3 regions of the Bradyrhizobium sp. CCBAU 53415 genome follow, and region 3 is predicted to be linked to each of the others. Evidence: predicted binding sites of a transcription regulator. Region 3 holds the regulator's gene; each other region holds the start of a gene.
What was found. The regulator LexA, encoded in region 3, represses DNA repair genes until DNA is damaged. The targets are predictions, from matches to a motif close to TGTTCNNNNTGTGTTCNG.
Positions count from the first base shown of each region.

Region 1: a site for LexA is predicted at 1,558-1,575, ahead of XH87_RS27810 (helicase-related protein). Genes of this name have one in related genera too.
Region 2: a site for LexA is predicted at 2,118-2,135, ahead of XH87_RS24870 (ribonuclease T2 family protein). Genes of this name have one in related genera too.

Region 1 covers NZ_LBJF01000026.1:773,468-776,957, reverse strand. Annotated here, with positions in the region: gene XH87_RS27815 (DUF3108 domain-containing protein) at 250-1,071, shown strand; gene XH87_RS27810 (helicase-related protein) at 1,846-3,490, shown strand, end outside.
Region 2 covers NZ_LBJF01000026.1:174,444-177,933, forward strand. Annotated here, with positions in the region: gene XH87_RS24850 (ATP-binding protein) at 1-506, shown strand, start outside; gene XH87_RS24855 (DUF3617 domain-containing protein) at 535-1,065, opposite strand; gene XH87_RS24860 (hypothetical protein) at 1,110-1,403, opposite strand; gene XH87_RS24865 (hypothetical protein) at 1,587-2,048, shown strand; gene XH87_RS24870 (ribonuclease T2 family protein) at 2,182-2,874, shown strand; gene XH87_RS24875 (23S rRNA (adenine(2030)-N(6))-methyltransferase RlmJ) at 3,032-3,490, shown strand, end outside.
Region 3 covers NZ_LBJF01000017.1:22,947-26,436, reverse strand. Annotated here, with positions in the region: gene XH87_RS09870 (molybdopterin molybdotransferase MoeA) at 1-900, shown strand, start outside; gene lexA (transcriptional repressor LexA) at 1,077-1,778, shown strand; gene XH87_RS09860 (hypothetical protein) at 2,332-2,766, shown strand; gene XH87_RS09855 (ComEC/Rec2 family competence protein) at 2,876-3,490, opposite strand, start outside.

The sequences.
Region 1 (3,490 bases), on a different contig from region 3:
TGTGGGGAGAGAGGATTACCTCCCGATCACCAAAACGGCAATGATTGTCGCGCCTTACCATCACATAAAGGGCGTATTCGCCGCCGAAATATCAGCTGGAGTTCCGACCCCGACAGGTCCGGACACATTGTTTGCCGCGGTTTTTGGTTTAAGTAACAGCGCATCGCGCCCCGATTGGATTGTTTCGTGCCTGCAACGTCGCATTTTGCGCAAGACCTGCGCCCGGCCAGTCCGCGCCCGGCGCGCTGGCTGGCTGCCATTTGCGCGCTGGCCCTGGCTTGGGGCCTGGCGTGGGGCGCGGTGCCGGCGGCGGCGCAGGGCAAGCTCGAGGCGCAGTATGAGGCTTCGCTCGCCGGCATTCCCGTCGGCAAGGGCGGCTGGAACATCGACATCCAGGACGACGTGTTTTCGGCGGCGGCCGCGGGCGGCACCACGGGGCTGCTGAAATCGTTCACGGGCGGGTCCGGCACCGGCGCCAGCCAGGGGCGCGTCGTCGGCGGCGCGCTGGTGGCGACCGGCTACCAGGCCTCCACCACCACCCAGAAGAAGACCGAAGAGATCCGCATCACGCTCGACAAGGGCAATGTGAAGGACTTTGCGATCCTGCCGGAGCCGCCGGTCGATCCGGACCGCATCGTCGTCACCGACGCCCATCGCCGCGGCGTCTGGGACCCGATGACGGCCTCGCTGCTGCGCGTGCCCGGCACCGGCGATCCTGTCTCGCCCGAGGCCTGCCACAGCTCGGCGCCCGTGTTCGACGGCCGCATGCGCTACGACCTCAAGCTCGATTTCAAGCGCATGGAGACCGTGAAGGCCGAAAAGGGCTATCGTGGCCCGGTCGTGGTCTGCGCGATCTATTTCGTGCCTGTCGCCGGCTACATCCCCGACCGTCCCGTGATCAAATACCTCGCCGCCCAGCGCAACATGGAGATCGCGTTCGCCCCCGTCGCCGGCACGCGCATCCTGGTCCCGTTCTGGCTGAAAGTGCCGACGCCGCTCGGGCCCGCCATGCTGGAAGCGACGAGCTTCATCACCACAGCCCAGCCGCCAAGGGTGGCGAAGACGCAGTAAAAGCCGTAGCGGCGGTCCGCGTTTACCCTCCCCTGGAGGGGTCCGGGACGAGCGTAGCTCGCCCGTGGGTCGATCGCGCGCAGCGCGAGCGGGGTGGGGTGATCTCTCCGCACGGAGACTGCCCGAATGGAGAGATCACCCCACCCCGACGCCCATGTCGCTGCGCTCCCTGTGCGCCGACCCTCCCCCTCCAGGGGAGGGTAAGGGAATCTTCGCAAAATCAATGACTTACCTACTGTGCATGGGGTTGTTTTCGCACTTTTTGTTCTGGCCTGTCTTGCCAGGTCTCGCCCGGCGGGAATCCATTTGACTCCTCTCCGATTCTGATTCGACTCCGCGCCGTCCCCAGCTTTAAGGAATTCGCCCTTCACACGCCGCTTGCGCGGCGGCCCGAACCTCCATCTAGTGCGCAGCCAACACGAGTCCCGCGACATGTTGCGTGAACGGAACGGGACTCAACGGGGAGTCAGCGATTCGGCCGCGATTCGTTCTAGAGTCGTTCCGAAGCTTAAAGCGAACGGGAAAAACGTCGCAAAGTGAGACAGTTGCGGAAGGTTCGGGGAGGGCCGCCACATGCTCCACTGTCATGCCCCGGCTTGACCGGGGCATCCAGTACGCCGCGGCTTCTCGGCTCAATCATTGCCGTCTCTGGAATACTGGATCGCCCGGTCGAGCCGGGCGATGACAGCGGTAGGCGTATTTGGCGCCAGCCCCCGGCCCGCCCCATTGCAGCACTGACATTCGCCCAAATCGCCACTACCTAATCGCCCAGACATGGCCTTTTCCTCCTCCCCCTTCGCTTCCGAGCGCGCCCTTCACGATCGAGTGCCTGGCGCGGGCGTCACCGCGGTGCTCGGGCCGACCAACACCGGCAAGACCCATCTCGCCATCGAGCGGATGCTCGCGCATCCCTCGGGCATGATCGGCCTGCCGCTGCGCCTGCTCGCGCGCGAGGTCTACAACAAGATCGCCGACAGGGCGGGCGCCGCCAGCGTCGCGCTCGTCACCGGCGAGGAGAAGATCAAGCCGAAGAATCCGCGCTATTGGGTCTCGACCGTCGAGGCGATGCCGCGCGACATCGACGTCTCTTTCCTCGCCGTCGACGAGGTCCAGATCGCGAGCGATCTCGAACGCGGCCACGTCTTCACCGATCGCATCCTCAACCGCCGCGGCCGCGACGAGACGCTGCTGCTGGGCGCCGCCACCATGCGTCCGATCATCGAGCGGCTACTGCCGGGCGTGTCCATGATCACGCGGCCGCGCCTGTCCAGCCTCGAATTCGCCGGCGACCGCAAGATCACGCGCCAGCCGCGCCGCACCGCCATCGTCGCGTTCTCGGCGGATGAAGTCTACGCCATCGCCGAGTTGATCCGCCGCCAGCATGGCGGCGCCGCCGTGGTGCTGGGATCGCTCTCGCCCCGCACCCGCAACGCGCAGGTCGCGATGTTCCAGAACGGCGACGTCGACTATCTCGTCGCCACCGACGCCGTCGGCATGGGCCTCAATCTCGACGTCGACCACGTCGCCTTCGCCTCCGACCGCAAGTTCGACGGCTACCAGTTCCGCCGCCTGACGCCGTCGGAATTCGCGCAGATCGCCGGCCGCGCCGGGCGCGCCACCCGCAACGGCACCTTCGGCACCACGGGCCGCTGCGCGCCGTTCGAGCCCGAGCTGGTCAACGCGCTGCAGAACCACACCTTCGATGCCGTGAAGGTGCTGCAATGGCGCAATTCGAAGCTGGATTTCTCCTCGCTCGGCGCGCTGCAGGTGTCGCTGAACCTCGCCCCCGGCCACGAGACGCTGACGCGCGCGCCTGTTGCCGAGGACATGCGCGTGCTCGACCACGCCACCCGCGACGGCGAGGTGCGCGATATCGCGCATGGCAAGGCCGCCGTGGAACGGCTCTGGGAAGCCTGCCAGGTCCCGGACTACAGAAAGCTGTCGCCGGCCGCCCATGCCGAGCTGGTGACGACGCTGTACGGCTTCCTGATGCGGAAGGGCTGCATCCCGGATGCCTGGTTCGAGTCCCAGGTCACCCAGGCCGACCGCATCGACGGCGACATCGACACGCTGTCGGCCCGAATCGCCCAGATCCGCACCTGGACCTTCGTCGCCAACCGCCCGGACTGGCTGAGGGACCCCGAGCGCTGGCAGGGGATCACGCGGGAGGTCGAAAATAAATTATCGGATGCGCTCCATGAACGCTTGACTGAGCGTTTCGTTGATCGCCGGACCAGTGTATTGATGCGCCGCCTGCGGGAGAACACGAGCTTGAATACTGAAATCGGCAAGACCGGCGAAGTCATCGTCGAAGGCCATGTCATCGGCCGCCTCGACGGCTTCACCTTTGCACCGGATGCGGCGGAAGCCGGCTCCGATGCGAAAGCCTTGCAGGCTGCAGCGCAAGCGGTGCTCGCCG
Region 2 (3,490 bases), on a different contig from region 3:
GCAAGGATGTCGACGAGATGTCGATGATGCTGGAGGATTACCTCGCCTTCGCCCGCGGCGATTCCGGCGAGCAGTCGCAGCCGACCGACATGGCCCAGGCCCTCGAAGAGTTGCGCAGCGATGCCGAACGCCACGGCCACAACGCGACCGTCGCATTCCACGGCCTGCCCGTGGTGACGGTGAAGCCGGCCTCGTTCAAGCGCTGCCTCGCCAACCTCATCACCAACGCGGCGCGCTACGGCAGGAACATCGCCATCACCGGCCAGCGCGATCACCGTTATTTGACCGTCACCATCGACGACGACGGCCCGGGCATTCCCGCTCACTTGCGCGAAGAAGTGTTCAAGCCGTTCCTGCGGCTGGACAACGCGCGCAACCAGGACGAAGGCGGCACCGGCCTTGGCCTTGCCATCGCCCGCGACATCGCCCGCTCCCACGGCGGCGACATCACGCTGGGCGACAGCCCGATGGGTGGATTGAGGGCGAGCGTGAGGATTCCAGTGTAGCGGAATCTACCGCAACAAACTCTCGCGCCTACTTCGGCAGGAGCGCCTTCAGCTTGTCCATGTCGCGCATGTTCATCTTGAAGCCGCCGGGCATCACGATGTCGCCGGGCTTCTGGTCCGGCTTGCAGGCTCCTAACCACCTGGCTTGCAGCGTCATGGTGGTATCGCGGCCGGCCGCGCCGGCGACGCCGCCTTGCGCATGCGAGGTGGTCTTCACCGTATAGGCCGAGTTGAAATCGCCTGATATCTCGGCATGCGACGTCGTGTTTACGCCGGCGACGTTGCACTCGGAGTCGCTGACATAGCCCGTCGCGGTCTTCTTGATATCCTGCTTGGCGCAGATCTGCTTGGCCATCGGGGAGACGTTGTTGCTCATCTCCCTGTCGACGGTCTCGTCGGTGCAGTGCTGCATGGTCATCTCAGGCATGGGCGAGCCTGATGTGACCAGCTTCATTTCCCAAAGACCAGCCTTGCGCACCGGCAGGTCGTCGGCGCCGGCGCTGCCTGCCGACAACGAAAGGCAAAGCGTCGAGCCGAGCAAAGCGAGCTTGCGCGTCATGTGGGAGGCTCCCGGGCCGAGAGTCGCGGCGTGACGACAGCGTCTCAGTAGAGCGTGCGGAGCGGCCGCCCGGCGGCGCCATAGGGCACCCAGCGGCAGGAGAACGAGATGTAACCGCCCTCATAGGCCTGCACTCCAAGAAACTTCACGACCTTGCCATAGCGTGCGCAGTGATCGACCGCGACCTGACGCGCGTCGACCTGGGACGCCATCGAATAGGCGATGATGCCGCCGGTGTCGTTGCCCTTGAACGGCGGTACCGGAAGGATATCGGCGCGCGCCGACTGGCTCGCCATCATACCCAGGGCCAGAAGGCCCGCGGCCGCAATGATTCGCATTCCCGTCACTCCAATTGGTTGGCTCCAGTCTACGGTGCCGAGATGGATGTGAAAAGAACGGAAGCCCCGCCGGCCGCGACCTCGTGCTCAACTCCCGGCGAAGTGTTGCCGCGTTGCACTTGACCTCTTCCGGCCTTCGCGGCACGGTCCGACCTTCGCAAGACCTAGCTGTCTGGATTGACCATGTGCGCCCCCTCCCCGAAATCGCTTCGCTTTGCCGCCGTGCTCGGCCTCATGTTCGGGGCGCTGTCGCTTGGAGAGGCCAGGGCCGCCAATCCGCTTGAGATGAATTTCTGGCTGAGCGGGCCGCGCTATGACGGCAATGTTGTCGATTGCGACAAGGCACTGCCGACGATCGCCACCCAGTTCTGGGAGAAAGAAAGCTCGTTCTGGAATTCCTCGTTGAAGATCACCGGCTTCTCCGCCGTTCGCGAGGTCGCGTTCCGGCCCTGGCAGTCCGACAACATTCCGCGCCGCTATTGCACCGGCGACGCCATGCTCAATGACGGCAAGGTGCGCAAAGTCCACTTCTCGATCGCCGAGGATGCTGGCTTCGCCGGCTATGGCGATGGCGTCGAATGGTGCGTGGTCGGGCTCGATCGCAACTGGGCCTACAACCCGGCCTGCCGCGCCGCCAAGCCCTGATTGGAGAGCCCTGATTGGAAAGCCCTGGTTCGGCCCGATCAAGCGGCCGAACGACCGGCGCCCGAAATTTGTTCTTGAAATGTTCACGTTGCCTGCTAGGCTCGCTTGCACAGTCTAGTTGAGGGGCGTCGCCATGTTTCATTCCAGATTGCGTTCGTTCTCCCGTCTTGTGATCTCACTCACCCTTGCCGCCGGGGTGGCGTCGCTCGCCGGCGGCGCCAAGGCCCAGGACAAGCGGCAGAACGCGCCGGGCGAGTTCGACTTCTATGTGCTGTCGCTGTCGTGGTCGCCCTCGTTCTGCGAGGAGACAGCCGAGCGCGGCGGCCGCTCCCAGATCCAGTGCGGTGGACGCCCCTACGCCTTTGTGGTGCATGGGCTCTGGCCGCAATATGAGAACGGTTTTCCGGAATACTGCCAGCGGCCGGCACCGCGGCTGAATCGCGGCATCGTCTCCTCGATGCTCGACCTGATGCCGGCGCCGGGCCTGATCTTCAACGAGTGGGACAAGCATGGCACCTGCTCGGGGCTCGAGGGCCGCAGCTATTTCGAGACGATCCGCAAGGCGCGCGCCGCGATCAAGATCCCGCCCGAATATCTCGATCTGTCGCAGGCCAAGACCGTGGCGCCGGCAGAGGTCGAGGAGGCCTTCATCAAGGCCAATCCGGGTCTCAGCAGTGCCGCCGTGTCGGTCACCTGCAACCGGACACGGCTCTCCGAGGTCCGCATCTGCCTCAGCAAGGATCTGCAATTCCGCGCCTGCGACGAGATCGAGCGCCGCGCCTGCCGCCGCGAGCAAGTGACGATGCCGCCGATCAGGGGAGGTTGAAGGCACAACACTCTGGTCGTCATTCCAGGGCGGTGCGCGAGCGCCGAACTATGGTGCGCAATTGCGCACCTGAAAATCTCGAGATTCCGGGCTCGCGCTTCGCGCGCCCGGGAACGACGGCAGTTACTTTCGTCTCGCGATGTCGTAACTCTCCGCCATGAACTACCGCCACGCCTTCCACGCCGGCAACTTCGCCGATGTCATCAAGCACATCGTGCTGGCTCGCATCCTCACATATTTGCAGGACAAGCCGGCGGCGTTCCGCGTCATCGACACCCATGCCGGCGCCGGCCTCTACAATCTCGACAGCGACGAGGCGCGCCGGGGCGGCGAATGGCTGACCGGCATTGCGCGGCTGCTGCAGGCGCGCCTGTCGAACGAGACCGCGGCGCTGACCAAGCCCTATCTCGACATCGTCCGCGCCTTCAATCCGAGGGGCGAACTCAAGGCCTATCCGGGTTCGCCGCTGATCGCGCGCGGCCTGCTCAGGCCGCAGGACCGGCTCGTCGCCTGCGAGCTCGAACCGAAGGCGTGGAAAGCGCTGATCGACGTGCTGCGCCGTGACGAACAGGCCCGCGTGGTCGATCTCGACGGCTGGGTGGCGCTGCCGGCCTTC
Region 3 (3,490 bases):
GATGCGGTCGTGATCCAGGAGGATACGGTTGCCGAGGGCAAGCGCATCACGATCAGGGAAGCCGCGATTCCCGGTCGGCACATTCGTCCCGCCGGCGTCGACTTCTCTGAAGGCGACGTGCTCCTGCGCAAGGGTACCCGTCTCACCGAGCGCGATCTCGCGCTCGCGGCTGCGATGAATTACCCGCAGCTCGCCGTCTGCCGCCGTCCGAAGGTCGCGATCCTCGCGACCGGCGACGAACTGGTGTTGCCGGGCACCACGCCCGGCCGCGGCCAGATCGTCTATTCCAATGGCTATGCCCTGCACGCGCTCGCCCGCAGCGAGGGCGCCGAGACCATCGACCTCGGCGTTGCCGCCGATACGCTGGAGGCCACTTCCGCCGGCATCCGCCGCGCCCGCGACAGCGGCGCCGACATCCTGATCACGACCGGAGGTGCGTCGGTCGGCGACCACGATCTGGTCCAGCAGGCGCTCGAGGGCGAAGGCATCGCGATGGCGTTCTGGAAGATCGCGATCCGGCCCGGCAAGCCGATGATGCACGGACGGCTCGGCGCCATGCGCGTGATCGGCCTGCCCGGCAATCCCGTGTCATCATACGTGTGTGCCTTCCTGTTCATGGTGCCGCTGATTCGCGCCCTGTCGGGCCGTTCGGTGATTCATCATCACCGCGAGCGCGCCGTGCTGGGCCGCGATCTCGGCGCCAACGACCAGCGCGAGGACTATCTGCGTGCGCGCCTCGAGACAGGCGGCGACGGCACGCTCGTCGCCCTTCCCGTCAGCCATCAGGACTCCTCTCTGCTTGCGAATCTCGCTGCGGCACAGGCACTTCTCGTACGCGCACCGTTCGCGCCGAAGGCCGAGGCCGGCACGCCTTGCGAGGTGCTGCGGCTCCCCCTTTAAGTCGCGCGGCCACACGCGGTCCGCGAACTTCGTCGCGTTCACGCTAAATTAAGCAGTTGCGGAACACATATCGAACATATAGTGTCCGTTCATGATTTGTTTCGAGGATGTAGCGGCTTATCGCTGATTTCATCGTCTCGGAATCGAACGACATCAACCGGGGGACTTTGGTCGAGATGTTGACACGCAAACAATACGAGCTTCTGCGGTTCATCAGCGAACGTCTGAAGGAAAGCGGCGTGCCGCCGTCCTTCGACGAGATGAAGGATGCGCTCGATCTGCGCTCGAAGTCGGGCATCCATCGCCTGATCACTGCGCTCGAGGAGCGCGGCTTCATCCGCCGCCTGCCCAACCGCGCCCGTGCCATCGAGGTGATCAAGCTGCCCGAGCTCCAGGCCGCCGCCGGCAATCGCCGCGGCTTCACGCCGAGCGTCATCGAGGGCAATCTCGGCAAGGTGCGCGCAACCTCCAGCCCGCCTGCGGACGAGGGCGAACGTCCCGTCGCGGTGCCCGTGATGGGCCGCATCGCGGCCGGCACGCCGATCGAGGCGTTGCAGACCCGCAGCCACACCATCAGCGTGCCGCCCGACATGCTCGGCTCGGGCGAGCACTACGCGCTCGAAGTGCGCGGCGATTCGATGGTCGAGGCCGGCATCCTCGACGGCGACATGGCGCTGATCCAGCGCAACGAGAGCGCCGATACCGGCGACATCGTGGTGGCGCTGATCGACGACGAGGAGGCCACGCTCAAGCGCTTCCGCCGCCGCGGCGCCTCGATCGCGCTAGAGCCCGCCAATGCCGCCTATGAGGTCCGCATCCTTCCGCCGAACCGCGTGAAGATCCAGGGCAAGCTGATCGGGCTTTACCGGAAGTACTGACCGGTCCGGCGGCCGCCCGACACCGATTGGAGCGGATCGTATCCGCTCCGGCTGGATGGTCATTCCGGTTCTGCTCAGATTATCCGGCCCCTCTTCCGGCGCTGCATCCTCGGCACGCCGCTCGAAGCAACATGGCTTCGCGGCCTGAAAGTTCGAGCCGGCGCCATGCGCCAGATCCTTCATGGACAATCGTTGCAGCGCTGATCGCAGCATCAGCGCTGCAAGCCGTTGCCACACAATGACACCGCCATGTGCGCAATGAAGCGGCGGTCAGCGAGCATATCCGCAACGCGCGCGGTGCATCGCGCAGCCTCAGCAATCGAGCTGGCAATAGCGAGTCGGTCGGCACCCGCGGGGCGCCGAGATGCGCCGTCGAATGCGCAGGAGTGAGCTTTGTTCCTATCGAAACCAGGAAAGATAATGTGATCGCGGCTTGCGAGGCCCAGCCGCAGATTTGCCTACAACCAAGCAGAGCGTCGTATACTTTCACCTTGATAGAGGCCTGTGCCTCCAAAGGAGGTGCGGGTTGCTATCTTCGCATGAGGAGCACCCGATGTGTGACTACAGCCTGCATGCCGTCGCGACTCGCCCCGCCGAAGTCGGCGAGACGATCGTCACGACAACCTTCCGCGGAACTTCGACCCGCGGCTTCGCCTCCGAAGCCGATCTGTCCGTCGCGGTCTGCCTGCTGCCGGGAACGGAGCTCGCTTTCGCCGACAATGTCCGTTACGACAACCGCTGGATCTGGACGCGCACCGTCAACTCCCGCGTCGGCAAGTTCGGCAAGGTCGATCCGCACATTCCCGATCGCCATCATGACGCGATCGAATTCCCCGACGGCAAATACGTGCTGGTGACACAGCTGGTCGAAGGCCAGCGCGCGACCGTGCTGCAATTGCCGGTGACCCAGCCGGTTGGCGAGCGTGAGCACAAGCCGCAGACCGTCGCCGGCACGCGGCCCACGATCACGCGCCTGCCGATCGGCTGACGTCGTCGCCCCCGGCTCATCGGTCGAGGGCCAGGATTGAAATGCCATCGCCGGCCGAGGCCGGCGAGATGGCATGGTTTGCGTCCAACGGAATCCCATCCCCCTGTCCTCAATCGTCAGCCTGCAAGTCGGTCTCGGATGGCGTTGCGTCCCGGTTGCGGGGCGCCGCGGCCCTCGGCGCAAGGTCGCCGCTGAAATCGCCCTCGCCGGCGCCGGCCGGCAGCCAAGGGCGGCTCGTGCCTCTGGCCCTCACCGCCTGAACCGAGAAGCCGTCACCGCGCTGCGTCAGAGCCAGCGCGCCCTGACTGGCGAGACGCGGCCGATCGACCACCATCGCCGCGCAATCGGGCGGCGCAGGCCGCGCCGTCACCACCAGCGCGGCGCGGCTGCAATCATCGATCAGCGCGTCGATGCGCAGGGAAAGCGCGACCAGCCGTCCGTCCGCGAGCGGCGTCACGCAGCCGGACTCGTCACATGACACACCGCTCGCCAACGAGGCGTTGCCGGCATCGCGCGGATCGGCATCGGCGGCCAGCCACTCCCTCAGCAGGAAGCCATCCTTGCTCGCGCGGATCACATGCAGGCGCCCATCCCCGCCGCGGACCGCGACGCTCGCGCCGTCCCCGGCAATCAGGATATCGGGCTGCCGCACCGACAGTCCCCAGAGGATCGCTGCCAGCAGCACCAGGGCACCGGACCAGCGCAAGGGCGTGCGCAACAGACC